One region of the Arthrobacter sp. 24S4-2 genome, then DNA from elsewhere that is predicted to be linked to it. Evidence: riboswitches for the same ligand, from Rfam matches in the RefSeq annotation. Region 1 holds a riboswitch; the other holds the start of a gene.
What was found. A riboswitch is a leader RNA that binds a small molecule or an ion and turns the genes downstream of it on or off. The one in region 1 is predicted to bind glycine.
Positions count from the first base shown of each region.

Region 2: linked by a shared signal. The riboswitch ahead of gcvP (aminomethyl-transferring glycine dehydrogenase) and the one ahead of gcvP (aminomethyl-transferring glycine dehydrogenase) in region 1 are both predicted to bind glycine.

Region 1 is NZ_CP040018.1:4,866,451-4,873,543, reverse strand. Features, by position in the region: gene FCN77_RS22605 (ATPase) at 1-69, opposite strand, end outside; gene FCN77_RS22600 (nucleotidyltransferase family protein) at 218-754, shown strand; gene FCN77_RS22595 (flavodoxin domain-containing protein) at 785-1,309, opposite strand; gene FCN77_RS22590 (VOC family protein) at 1,440-1,832, opposite strand; gene FCN77_RS22585 (hypothetical protein) at 2,009-2,455, opposite strand; glycine riboswitch at 2,809-2,906, shown strand; gene gcvP (aminomethyl-transferring glycine dehydrogenase) at 3,067-5,988, shown strand; gene gcvT (glycine cleavage system aminomethyltransferase GcvT) at 5,998-7,093, shown strand, end outside.
Region 2 is NZ_CP040018.1:903,385-910,477, reverse strand. Features, by position in the region: gene gcvH (glycine cleavage system protein GcvH) at 1-52, opposite strand, end outside; gene gcvT (glycine cleavage system aminomethyltransferase GcvT) at 572-1,735, opposite strand; gene gcvP (aminomethyl-transferring glycine dehydrogenase) at 1,745-4,618, opposite strand; glycine riboswitch at 4,823-4,921, opposite strand; gene FCN77_RS04295 (TetR/AcrR family transcriptional regulator) at 5,016-5,609, opposite strand; gene FCN77_RS04290 (MFS transporter) at 5,798-7,093, shown strand, end outside.

The sequences.
Region 1 (7,093 bases):
GCTGTCCCCTTCGATCACGCAGTGTCTGACTTTCAGGGCGGCGAGCCGGGCGTGGAGTTCAAACGCCACGGAGCTCTTCCCGACACCTGACCGACCGCCAAGGAAAAGAACCTCACTCTGCATGTTCATCCCTTGAGTATCGTGCAGAGCGGGGCAGGATGGGCTGGTGAATTCCGATGATGAGCGACTCTTTCTGACCTATATCCGAAGGAATCCGGTGAATCGGCAGATTCTTCAGCTGGCACCGGTGCTGGGTGTTTCGGACTGGTGGCTGACAGCGGGGGCTCTGTTCCAGACCGTCTGGAACGTGCTGGACGGCAGAGACCCGGGCGCTGGCATCCGGGACTACGATCTGTTCTATTTTGACGAAGACACGTCCTACGAAGCGGAGGATGCGGTGATTCGCCGGGCGCGGGAACTGTTCAAAGGCCTGGGCGCAGAGGTTGAAGTCCGCAACGAAGCCCGCGTGCACCTTTGGTATGAGGAGCATTTCGGGGTCCCGGCGGTCCCGTTCACCAGCACGGCCGATGCAATAGATCACTTCGCGGCGAAGACCTGCTGCTTCGCAGTCACTGCAGACGCGCACGGTGGCCTCACAACGTATGCGCCGCACGGTTACGATGACCTGTTCGGGCGGAAGGTGGTGCCCAATCCTGTCCTTGCGCCGAGGGACGTGTACTTGACCAAAACCAGGCGGTGGAGCACGGAATGGCCCTCACTCACCGTCCAGCCATGGCCCGCGGTCAACGTCTAGGAAGGCAGGGGCGCGGCACCGGACGTCCACTTACAACCTGTCCAGAAAGTCCTCCGCGAACCGCTTGACACCATCCCACTCGGTGTAGACGTAATCCTGCGACGTGTCCGTATCCAGGGTGCCCTTGTCGCTGGCGATCTTCTTCATCACATGGCGCTTGAGGAAACCGTACTGCGTGTAGAGCAGCGCCCCTCCGAAGAGCCCCACTTGAGCCGGCCGCCAACCCGTTTCACCCTCGAATTTCTCCACGTAACTCTCTGCGTTTTCGGTGTCACCGTGCGCGGCCAGGCTGACAGAGAAGAGCGCCGACGGGAGGTGTTTCAGGACGGTACTGTTCTTTCGCACGAAGTCCCGGACGTAGTCTTCGTGCTTGCCCATATGGACTGACGCACCAACGATTATTGCGTCGTACCCGTCCGGAATAGTATCCCCGGACTGCTTAATGTCCGCTGTTTCCACGTTGTGGCCGTGTGCTTGAAGCACATCCGAGATGTACTCGGCGATCTTTGCTGTCTGACCTTCGGTGGTCCCGTAAGGAATGTAAATAGTGGCCATGGTCGGCGCTTCCTTGTGCTGTTGGCCCGCGCTTGAACAGAGCATGCCTGTGGATGAACCTCGGGATTCGTCTCCCACCAGTCTGTCAACGTCTGGAAATGCAGCTGTAGGGTCGAACGTCCCGAAACAATCACCGGCCAGCCGGCTGGAAGAGCTCGACCACGTTGCCGGCCGGATCTTCCAGCAGGATCTGCTGGCCGCCCGGACCGGTGACGATGTCGTTCCGGAAGGTGAGGCCCGCCGCGCGCAGCCGCTCCACCTCGGCCGCGATATCGCCCACGATGAGGTGGATGCGGTTCCATCCGCCCGGCGACGGCACCGTGCCATCCGGCATTGGCCGGCCCGCCGAACTGCTGGGCCCGCTCAGCAAAAGCCGCAGCTGGCCGCAGGCGACGTCGGCGAACGCCGGTGCGGCGCTCATCCGGAGGGTGAATCCGAGGTGCTTTGTGTAGAAGTCGATCGCCGCATCGACATCGTCCACCATGTATCGGACGCTGACCATGTCCGTAGGGTCGTTGGGCATTTCTAGCTCCTTTCCGAACTCGTTTGGCAGTACTCGATTGCGTGCAGCAAAAACTGGATCCGCGTGTTCAGTTCTTCCGCCGTTGAGCGCTACGGCTATTGAGCTCAGGTGCATCCCGAGGGCAGCTATGGCCGCTGTGGACCTGTAGCGGCCGCTGCTGCCCTTTGGCATGTTTATTATTGGTGCTGAAGCCCGGTGTCGGCCGGTGTGGCGAGCGTTATTTCTGTGTTGATAATGACGGCGGAGCACTGGAATTGCGCACTGCAGGTTTGCAGGTAGACCGAAGCTGCGGCGGCACCTTCGTTGAACGCCATCACATTTGGAACTACTCGTATGGTGACTGTTTGGGCCTGCTTGGTGCAGCTGAGCTGAAAGTTTCCGGCGCCGCCGGCGATCCGTCCGTCGCTGACTCTTTGGGTCAGTTGGACCACGGGTATTGCGATGGTCAGGGCGGGGTCGGTGTCGCACATGAAGGTGACGGGAACATCCACCGCGGCGCCCTTGGCGACGAGGATTCCCGGTCCCGCGCTCACGAGCGTGGCGGGGGCTGCTTGTGCGGGGGCGGCCATGGTCACGAGGGTAGTGGCAAGAGCGGCGGCGAGGCAGCTTCTGGTGCCTAACATCAGGTTCTCCCTTGAATGGAAGCGTGGCGTCCTGTGTTCCGCATTGTCGGCCAGTGCGGTGACTGGGCGTCTTAAATGTACGGGGCGTAGCCCCTGACGGCAGCGCCGTTCCGGGCGCCGCCAGATGCGGCCGAAAGTCCGGTTGGCCGTAGATTACTAACTACCTGCCTGTGTGACAATAGCGATTTCCAAAGCGTGCAGGAAACAAGGCAGCCCTCAGCGCGGACTTTCGCCGGACCAGCGGAGAATGCCGCCTGGCGGCAGGAAACACCCGGCCATGTGACGCAAATTTTGCATCCGGCCCGAACAGCAGATAAAGTGTGAGCCGTGTCACCCACCAGTGGCACAGCTTATGATCTGCGGCGGGAGAGTCCTGCCGGTACGTTCAGCAGGCGCCGTAGGAGCAAATCCTCCCCAGGAATCTCTCAGGCCCACGTACCGCCGCGGCAAGGCAACTCTGGAAAGCAGTCCGGGAAACCGGGCTCACCGACGGTGCAAGTGGCGCGCTGCTAAACAGCAGGCAAAGCGGAAACTCTCAGGTCCAATACAGAGCGGGGAGGAACCCGAATCATCGTGGCACTCCAGTGCCACCTGAATTATGGAGTTCCTCAATGACGATCCAGTCGTCCCCGTCCACATTTGCAGACCGCCATATCGGCGCCCGACGCCAAACAGACATCGACACCATGCTCAAGGCCGTCGGCTACGACAGCGTCGACGGTCTTGTTGACAACGCGGTCCCCGATTCCATCCGCCAGGAAAAGCCGCTTAGCCTGGACAGCGCACTCAGCGAAGTTGAGGTGCTGGCCGGGCTGCGCAAGCTGGCTTCCAAGAACCGCACGGCCGTGCAGATGATCGGCCAAGGCTACTACGACACTGTCACGCCGCCGGTGATCCGCCGCAACATCCTTGAAGCCCCCGCCTGGTACACGGCCTACACGCCGTACCAGCCCGAGATTTCCCAGGGCCGGCTCGAGGCACTGCTGAACTTCCAGACCATGGTCCAGGACCTCACCGCACTGCCGGTAGCCAATGCGTCCCTCCTCGACGAGGCCACCGCCGTCGCCGAAGCCGTGCTGCTGATGCGCAGGGCCAATAAGACCGCAGGTCAGAAATCAGGGGCCCGCGAGGGCAAAACCGTCCTTGACGCCGACTGCCTCCCGCAGACCATCGCCATCGTGCAGGGCCGGGCCGAAGCCTTGGGTTTCGAGGTTGAGGTCGCGGACCTGTCCCAGGGACTTCCCGACGGCGACATCAACGGCGTCGTACTCCAGCAGCCCGGCGTATCCGGCCGGGTATGGGACCAGTCCGCCGTGATCGCCGCGGCTAAAGACCGCGGCGCACTGGTCACCGTTGCCGCCGACCTCCTGGCACTGACCCTGATCACCCCGCCGGGCGAGCAGGGGGCCGACGTCGCCGTCGGATCCACGCAGCGCCTGGGCGTGCCGCTGTTCTTCGGCGGCCCGCACGCGGCCTACATGGCCGTGCGTGACGGCATGGAACGCACCCTCCCGGGACGCATCGTCGGCGTCTCCAAGGACAACGCCGGCGTTCCCGCCTACCGCCTGGCCCTGCAGACCCGCGAGCAGCACATCCGCCGCGAAAAGGCCACCTCCAACATCTGCACCGCGCAGGCATTGCTGGCCATCGTCTCGTCGATGTACGCCGTCTACCACGGCCCCGACGGGCTGAAGGCCATCGCCGAGACCGTCCACAACAACGCCCGGGCCCTCGCCGCCACTCTCAAGGTCGCCGGCCGGGAACTGGTGAGCGACTCCTTCTTCGACACCATCACGGTCCGCGTGCCCGGGAAGGCCCGGAAGGTCCTTACCGCTGCCGAGGCCCGGGGCATCAACCTGCGTTTCATCGATGCGGACACGGTTGGCGTGTCAGTCGATGAGACGACGACGGCGGAGGTCCTCTCCGCGGTGGTCGTCGCCTTTGGCGCGGGTCCGGTGGTGGACGCGCAAGGCTTCGAACTACCCGACGCGGTGCTGCGTTCCTCCGATTTCCTGCAGCACCCGGTCTTCAACAAGCACCGCTCCGAGACCCAGCTGCTCCGGTACATCCGCAAGCTCTCGGACAGGGACCTGGCCCTGGACCGCACCATGATCCCGCTGGGTTCCTGCACCATGAAGCTGAACGCCACGGCCGAGATGGAAGCCATCTCCTGGCCCGAGTTCGCCTCCATCCACCCTTTTGCCCCGGACTCCCAGACCGAGGGCTGGCGTGAGCTGATCGGAGGCCTGGAAGCTGACCTCGCCGAAATCACCGGTTACGACCAGGTGTCCATCCAGCCGAACGCCGGCTCCCAGGGTGAGCTCGCCGGCCTGCTGGCCATCCGCGGCTACCACCACTCCCGCGGGGAGCAGCAGCGCAACGTCTGCCTGATCCCGGCCTCGGCGCACGGCACGAACGCTGCGTCCGCTGTCCTGGCGGGCATGAAGGTGGTTGTGGTGGCCACGGCGGCCGACGGCACGATCGACCATGCCGACCTCAATGCCAAGATCGAGCTGCACAAGGACGCCCTGTCTGCCATCATGATCACCTACCCGTCCACCCACGGCGTGTACGACGCCGACGTCCGCGAGGTGTGTGACTCGGTGCATGCGGCAGGCGGCCAGGTCTATGTGGACGGCGCCAACCTCAACGCACTGGTGGGCCTGGCCCAGCCCGGTAAGTTCGGCGGCGACGTCTCGCACCTGAACCTGCACAAGACCTTCTGCATCCCGCACGGCGGCGGCGGTCCCGGCGTGGGCCCGGTGGCTGCCAAGGCGCACCTGGCGCCGTTCATGCCGGGCGACGCCAACAAGGCCGCACACGAGGCTGGCGCTATCGAACCAGGAACTGGTGCTGCGATCTCGGCTTCGCGCTTCGGGTCCGCCGGTGTGCTGCCGATCTCCTGGGCCTACGTGAAGCTCATGGGCGGCCAGGGGCTGACCGAGGCCACCAAGTCGGCGCTGCTCGCGGCGAACTACGTCGCGTCCCGCCTGAATGAGTTTTACCCCGTCCTCTACACCGGCGAAGGCGGACTCGTGGCGCACGAGTGCATCCTGGACCTGCGTCAACTGACGGCCAGGACCGACGTGACCGCGGAGGATGTAGCCAAGCGCCTCATCGACTTCGGCTTCCACGCACCCACCCTGGCCTTCCCGGTTGCGGGCACGCTGATGGTGGAGCCGACGGAGTCCGAGGACCTCGCGGAGATCGACCGTTTCATCGAAGCGATGATCACCATCCACGCTGAGATTGAACAGGTGGCCGCCGGTGACTTCACGCTGGAGAACTCCCCGCTGCGCAACGCCCCGCACACCGCTGCCGCCGTCGTCTCCTCCGACTGGGCCCGCGAGTACCCGCGCGAGCAGGCTGCCTTCCCCGTGCACACCCTCCGGCAGGACAAGTACTTCCCGCCGGTCGGCCGCATCGACGGCGCGGCAGGGGACCGCAACCTGGTCTGCTCCTGCCCGCCCCTCGAAGCGTTCGAGGACAACATAGAGGCTTTCGAAGACAACACAGTCGAGTTTGAAAACTAAGGATTCCTGATGACTGAGAACTACACCGCGCTCTACGAGCAGCACAAAAAAGCCGGCGCCTCCTTCACCGACTTCGGCGGGTGGCAGATGCCGCTGAAGTACTCCTCCGAACTGGCCGAGCACCACGCCGTGCGCAACGCCGCCGGCCTGTTCGACCTCTCGCACATGGGTGAAGTCTGGGTCACCGGCCCGGACTCTGCAGCCTTCCTGGACTACGCCCTGGCCGGCAAGCTGTCGGCGGTCGCCGTCGGCAAGGCCAAATACTCGCTGATCTGCCAGGAAGATGGCGGCATCATCGATGACCTGATCACGTACCGCCTCCCCGCGGCTGCGGATGGAACAGAGAAGTACCTGGTGGTGCCCAACGCCGGCAATGCCGTGGTGGTCGCCGCAGCGTTGGCCGAAAGGGCCGCTTCCGGCAAAGAGGGAAGCTTCGACGTAAAGGTGGACGACGTGTCTGCCGAGACGTCCCTGATCGCCGTTCAGGGCCCCAACGCAGAGGCCATTCTGCTGACGCTGGTCCCGGCCGAGCAGCACTCGCTGGTCACGGAGCTCAAGTACTACGCGGCGGTCGAGGTCGAAATTAACGGTCAGGATTTGCTGCTGGCCCGCACGGGGTACACCGGCGAAGACGGCTTCGAGATCTACGTACCGAACCAGGACGCAGCCGGCCTGTGGGAGGCATTGCTCGAAACCGGTGCCGGGCACGGGCTCATCCCCGCCGGCCTGGCCTGCCGCGACTCGCTGCGCCTGGAAGCCGGCATGCCGCTCTACGGCAACGAGCTGTCCCGCGGCGGCAACCCCTACGCAGCAGGCCTGGGCCCGGTTGTCTCGCTCGCCAAGGAATCGGACTTCATCGGCAAGGCAGCCCTGAGCGCACTGAAGGCAGCCGGCGCCGGTTCCACCACCGGCCGCAAGCTCGTCGGGCTCAAAGGCCTGGGACGCAGAGCCGGCCGGGGCCACTACCCGGTCCTCAAGGACGGCAACGTTGTTGGCGAAGTGACGTCCGGCCAGCCGAGCCCCACCCTGGGTTACCCGGTGGCCATGGCATATGTCGACGTCGAGTTCACCGAACCCGGCACCGCCCTGGACATCGACCTGCGCG
Region 2 (7,093 bases), 1.6 Mb from region 1:
CAACCCACTCGTGCTCGTCGGAATACTGCAGGTCAAGGGCAACTTTTGCCATTATGTTCCTTAATCTCGTTACTACTGTTGTCGGGTGGGGAGGCGGGTGACCGAATTCCTCCGCGTGCTGCTCCTTCGTCGCTTTGACGCACGCTTCCGGAATCCGCTCACCCGCCGTCTCCGCCGTCAGTTCCGGTGGGGAACCAATGGCAGTGAAAGATAAAACAAGGTCCTACCTAGTTCTTGGCCATTCGTTTCGACAAGCTCAACCCCCAATGATCGAGCTTGGCGAGGCGCCGATTCAGACAAGCCCACCTCCGGCAGGCAGTCCATCCCCCAGCACCTTGGCTTGCGAAAGCGCGGGACAGCCGGAGCGGTCTTGCCTTGTCCGTTTGTCCGAAAGGTGAGCTGCCGGCCCCCTTCGGGGCTGGCATCCGGAAGCGTGCGTCTAAGGGAGCATCACGTCCGCCCAGCGGGCGTCTACGCGACCGAGCACGCGGAGGATGTCAGCCCGACGGGACCAAACGGAGCCGGTCAGGGCCCCGAAGCCGGGAACCACTGGCAGCCCAGGACCCGCGGGCTACTTCTGGCGCTTGTAGAAAGGCAGTGCGACGATTTCGAACGGCTCGGCTTTCCCGCGCAGGTCGATGTCCAGGGCGGTGCCGGGCTCGGTGAACTCGACGTCGACATATGCCATGGCCACCGGGTAACCCAGGGTGGGGCTCGGCTGGCCAGACGTCACTTCGCCAACAACGTTGCCGTCCTTGAGGACCGGGTAGTGGCCCCGGCCGGCCCTGCGTCCCAGGCCTTTGAGCCCGACGAGCTTGCGGCCGGTGGTGGAACCGGCGCCGGCTGCCTTCAGTGCGCTCAGGGCTGCCTTGCCGACGAAGTCGCCTTCCTTGGAGAGCGCGACAACCGGGCCCAGGCCGGCGGCGAACGGGTCGCCGTCGATGGACAGTTCGTTGCCGTACAGCGGCATGCCGGCTTCGAGGCGGAGCGAATCGCGGGAGGCCAGGCCGGCAGGCGTCAGCTCCCCTTCGTCCGCAATGGCGACGATGGCCTGCCAGAGCGCGGCGGCGTCGTCGTTCGCCACGAAGATCTCGAAACCGTCCTCGCCGGTGTAACCGGTGCGGGCCAGCAGGAGGTCGGTGGTGCGGCCGGCCACCATAAAGGGAACCTCGACGGCCGCGTAGTACTTCAGGCCGGTGACCAGATCGTGCTGGGCGGCCGGAACCAGGCGGAGCAGGATGCCTTCGGCCTTGGGACCTTGGACGGCGATCAGCGAGGTGGCGGCGGAAACGTCGTCCACGACGACGTCGAAGCCCCCCTCTTTGCCGGAACCGGCGCGCTCAGCCAGGGCATCGGCCACCACCTTGGCGTTGCCCGCGTTGGGCACCACCAGGAACCGGTCGTGGCCCTCGGCGTCTGCCTGCCTGCGGTACACGATGAGGTCATCGATGATGCCGCCGTCCTCGTTGCAGATCAGCGAGTACTTGGCCTTGCCGGCGGCCATCGCCGAAATCTTGCCGACGAGGGCATAGTCGAGGAACGCCGCGGCGTCCGGGCCGGTCACCCAGACTTCGCCCATGTGGGAGAGGTCGAAGATGCCCGCGGCCTTGCGGACGGCGTGGTGCTCGGCCAGTTCCGAGCTGTACTTCAGCGGCATCTGCCAGCCGCCGAAGTCGGTGAAGGAGGCACCGAGCTTCTTGTGCTCTTCGTGGAGTGCCGTGTAATTCTCAGTCATTGGGAGTCCTTAGTTTTCAAACTCGGAAAGCGGCGGGCAGGAGCAGATCAGGTTGCGGTCACCCAGGGCGCCGTCGATCCTGCCTACGGGCGGGAAGTACTTGTCCTGCTTGAGGGAGTGCACCGGGAACACGGCCTGTTCGCGCGGGTAGCCGCGGTTCCAGTCGGTGCTGATCGCGGCCGCGGCGGTGTGCGGCGCGTTGCGCAGCGGGCTGTCGGCAAGGGTGAAGTCTCCGTGTGCCACCTGGTCGATTTCCGCGCGGATGGAGATCATCGCGGTGATGAAGCGGTCGATCTCGGCGAGGTCCTCGGATTCGGTGGGCTCCACCATCAGGGTGCCGGCCACGGGGAAGGCCAGGGTGGGTGCGTGGAAGCCGTAGTCGATCAGCCGCTTGGCCACGTCCTCTGCCGTGACGCCGGTCTTGGCCGTGAGCTCACGCAGGTCCAGGATGCACTCGTGCGCCACGAGGCCGCCTTCGCCGGTGTAGAGGACCGGGAAGAAATCGTTGAGCCGGGCCGCAATGTAGTTGGCAGCGAGCAGCGCGGACTTGGTGGCGTCGGTGAGGCCCCGGCCGCCCATCAGCTTCACGTAGGCCCAGGAGATGGGCAGCACGCCGGCGGAGCCGTACTTGGAGGCGGAGATGGGGGTGCCGTCCGCGCCGTTGGCCGGATCAGCCGCGTTACCGGGCATGAACGGAGCCAGGTGCGCCTTCGCAGCCACCGGGCCCACGCCGGGACCGCCGCCGCCGTGCGGGATGCAGAAGGTCTTGTGCAGGTTCAGGTGCGAGACGTCGCCGCCGAACTTGCCGGGCTGGGCCAGGCCCACCAGTGCGTTGAGGTTGGCGCCGTCGATGTAGACCTGGCCGCCGGCTGCGTGGATGGCGTCGCAGACTTCCCGGACGTCGGCGTCGTACACGCCGTGGGTGGACGGGTAGGTGATCATGATCGCGGACAGGGCGTCCTTGTGCAGCTCGATCTTGGCGTTGAGGTCGGCGTGGTCGATCGTGCCGTCGGCGGCCGTGGCCACCACAACCACCTTCATGCCGGCCAGGACGGCGGAGGCGGCGTTGGTGCCGTGCGCCGAGGCCGGGATCAGGCAGACGTTGCGCTGCTGCTCCCCGCGGGAGTGGTGGTAGCCGCGGATGGCCAGCAAGCCGGCGAGCTCGCCCTGCGAGCCGGCGTTGGGCTGGATGGACACCTGGTCGTAGCCGGTGATTTCAGTCAGCTGGGCTTCGAGGTCGGCGATGAGTTCCCGCCAGCCCTCGGTCTGGGAGTCCGGAGCGAACGGGTGGATGGAGGCGAACTCGGGCCAGGAGATGGCTTCCATCTCGGCCGTGGCGTTCAGCTTCATGGTGCAGGAACCCAGCGGGATCATGGTGCGGTCCAAAGCAAGGTCGCGGTCCGAGAGCTTCCGGACGTACCGGAGCAGCTGGGTCTCGGAGCGGTGCGTGTGGAAGACCGGGTGCTGCAGGTAGTCGGAGGAGCGTTCGACGGCGGCATCCAGGCGGAAGTCGGTGCCCGCGTCGGAGCCAGCGTCTGCGACAGCCGCACCGAAGGCAGCCAGCACGTCTGCCACAACGGCGTCGGTGGTTGCCTCATCGGTGGAGATGCCGATGGTGTCGGCGTCGATCCCGCGGAGGTTGATGCCCTTGGCTTCGGCGGCCGCCAGGAAGTCCGACGCCTTGCCCGGGACGGACACTGTGACGGTGTCGAAGAAGCTGGCGTGCCGGACTGCCAGGCCGGCGGCCTTCAGGGAGGTGGCGAGGGTCCTGGCGTGGCCGTGCGCGGTCTCCGCGATGGCCTTCAGGCCTTCCGGGCCGTGGTAGACGGCGTACATGGACGCGACGATGGCCAGCAGCGCCTGCGCGGTGCAGATGTTGGACGTGGCCTTCTCGCGGCGGATGTGCTGCTCGCGGGTCTGCAGCGCCAGCCGGTATGCGGGCAGGCCGGTGGAGTCCTTGGAGACGCCGACGAGGCGGCCCGGCATGGAGCGTTCGAGGCCCTTCTGGACCGCCATGTAGGCGGCGTGCGGACCGCCGTAGAACAGCGGAACACCGAAGCGCTGCGCGGAACCGACGGCGATGTCAGCGCCCTGCTCACCGGGAGGGGTGATGAGGGTCAGGGCCAGGAGGTCGGCGGCAACGGTCACCAGTGCGCCGCGTTCCTTCGCGGCAGCGATGACCTCGGAGTGGTCGAACACGCGGCCGGAAACGCCGGGCTGCTGGAGCACAACGCCGTTGATGACGCCGTCGGGCAGTCCCTCGGACAGGTCCGCAACCTCAACCTCGAAGCCGAGCGCTTCCGCGCGGCCCTTGACGATGGCGATGGTCTGCGGGAGGCAGTCGGCGTCCAGTACGGTCTTGCCGTCGTGGGCCCCTGATTTCTGACCTGCGGTCTTATTGGCCCTGCGCATCATCAGCACGGCCTCGGCAACGGCGGTGGCTTCGTCGAGCAGCGAAGCGTTGGCGATGGGGAGGCCCACCAGGTCCTGCACCATGGTCTGGAAGTTCAGCAGTGCCTCGAGCCGGCCCTGGGAGATTTCGGGCTGGTAGGGCGTGTACGCCGTGTACCAGGCCGGGGCTTCGAGGATGTTGCGGCGGATCACCGGCGGGGTGACGGTGTCGTAGTAGCCCTGGCCGATCATCTGCACGGCCGTCTTGTTTTTGGCGGCAAGCTTGCGCAGCTCGGTCAGGGTTTCCACTTCGCTCAGCGCCGCGGTGAGCTCCAGCGGCGAATCCTGCCGGATGTCCTTCGGAACGGCCGTGTCCACCAGGGAGTCAACGGTGTCGTAGCCGACCGCCTTGAGCATGGCGTCGACGTCGGCCTCGCGGCGCGCGCCGATATGGCGGTCAACGAAGGAAGTGGAGGCTGAATTAACAGTCACAAGGAACTCCATAACTAAGGCGGCGCAGGGTACGCCACATCGATTCGGGTTCCTCCCCGCTCTGTATTGGACCTGAGAGTTTCCGCGCAGCCGTGCTTTCGCATGGCTCCGCTTGCACCGTCGGTGAGCACAGCATGTCGGGGTTCGGTGTCCTCAACGGGGGTTGGGACACCGGACGGACAGCCTGCTGCTTTCCAGAGTTGCCTTGCCGCGGCGGTACATGGGCCTGAGAGATTCCTGGGGAGGATTTGCTCCTACGGCGCCTGCTTGTACCTACTTGCAGAACTCTCCCGCCGCAGATCAAAGGCATATTTAGTTTGCGGTGACAACAGTCACAGCCCCTATTGTCCTACGCCGGAGACGCGTCTGCAAACTCCGTGGCCACGCCGACGCCGCGTTACGCGCTCCCGGCCCGGCGAGCCTGAACGGGGGGTTCGGTGGCGCGCGGCGACCAGCCGCGCAGGCGTTCGACGGCGGCGAGCAGGCCCTCGACGTCGCCGCTCATTTCGGGTGGGGACGCGCCGGGACCACTGGCCAGCATGGCATTGAAATACAGTCCGTCGCCCATGTAAAGCACGGCTTTGGCCATCGCAGGGCCGACGTCCCCGGCCAGCAGTTCCAGCCAGGCGCCCTGGACGGCGGCAAAACGGTGCAGCGTTTCCTCATGGGCCACTTCGGCCAGCCGCGTGGCCGCAACAAACACCCGGTCCAGAGGCGTGTCAGCCCAGAGCGAGGATTTGATGAAGTGAACAGCCGCCCCCTCCGGAGCGCCGGCCATGACTTCGACATCCGCCGCGACCAGCCGGTCCATGCGCTCCAGCAGCGCCGAAATCATGGCCTCCTTGTTCGGGAAGTGGTACAGCAGTCCGCCTTTGGAAACGCCGGCCCGCCTGGCCACCGCATCCAAGGTGGCGGCACGTTCGCCCACTTCAATGAGGAGGGATTCAAAGGCGTCGAGCACTGCCTCGCGTGCAACGGGTTTTCTGGCCATGGTTCCAATCATGCCCGGTGGCCCGGGCTCATTTCTTAACTATACCGTCCAGACGGTACAGTTATGGCTATGGGAACCTTCTCCTCAACTCCGACGCCGGTCACGCACCCTCGCATTGCCGGCACTTCCGACACGGCCAGCCAGCCCGCCGGCCGCCAGCCTGCCGCCCCGAGCGGGGGCGCGACTGGCTGGCCCTCGGGCTGCTGATGTTTCCGGTGCTGCTGGTGGCCGTCGACAACACGGCCCTGACGTTCGCGCTGCCCCAAATCGCCCGCAGCCTGGAACCCACCGGCGTGCAGCTCCTCTGGATCGTGGATGCCTATCCGCTGGTCCTGGCCGGGCTCCTGGTGGCCATGGGGAGTTTTGGCGACCGGATCGGCCGCCGCCGTCTCCTCCTGATCGGCAGCATGGGCTTCGCGGCGGTGTCGGCCGCCACCGCCTTCGCCCCCAGCGCTGAATGGCTCATCGCCGGACGAGCAGCCCTCGGATTCTTTGGTGCGATGCTGATGCCGTCCACGCTGTCCCTGATCCGCAACATCTTTCCGGACCCGAACCGGCGGCGGCTGGCCATTGCGATCTGGGCGGCAGGGTTCTCGGGCGGCGCTGCCCTGGGTCCGATCTTCGGCGGCTGGCTCGTTGAGCACTACTGGTGGGGCGCCATCCTGCTGGTGGCCGTGCCCATCATGCTTCCCATCCTGGCGCTGGGCCGGATTCTCATTCCCGAGTCCAGGGATCCCCGGCCCGGCACGGTGGACGGTGTCAGCATCGCCCTGTCCCTGCTGACCATGGTTCCCGTGGTCTACGGGATCAAGTCGCTGGCAACGGAGGGCTTCGGCGCAGCACCGGCCGCGGTCATCGGCTTCGGACTCTCGATGGGCTATGTCTTCGTCCGGCGCCAGCGGAGGCTGCCAAGCCCGCTGCTGGACGTGGGCCTGTTCGGAAACCGGATTTTCAGCACCGCCATCACGGCCAATGTCCTGGCGCTGTTTTCCTTCAACGGGTTCATCCTCTTCCTGGCCCAGCATCTCCAGCTGCTCGAAGGCCAGCGGCCTTCCGAATCCGGGATGGCGATGATCCCTGCCCTGGTTGCGACCGTGGTTGCAGGGTTGCTGGTGGTGCCGCTGGTGCGGAAAATACGGCCGGGCTTCGTGGTGGCCGGTGGCCTCTCGCTCAGCGCCACCGGCTACTTTGTAGTGGCCTTCGGTGACCATTCCCGCGGCCCGGCCCTACTGCTGGGCGCCCTCCTGATCCTTGCCTTAGGCGTGGGGGCTGCCGAAACGATCTCCAACGACATGCTCCTGGGTGCGGTACCGCCGGAGAAATCAGGGGCGGCCGCGGCCATCTCGGAGACCGGCTACGAGATTGGTTCGCTGCTCGGCACGGCCATCCTCGGCTCGATCCTCACGGCCTCCTACCAGCGGAACCTGATCCTGCCCGCGGCCATCACGGCTGACGGCCCCGGCACCGAGCACGGCATTTCGCAG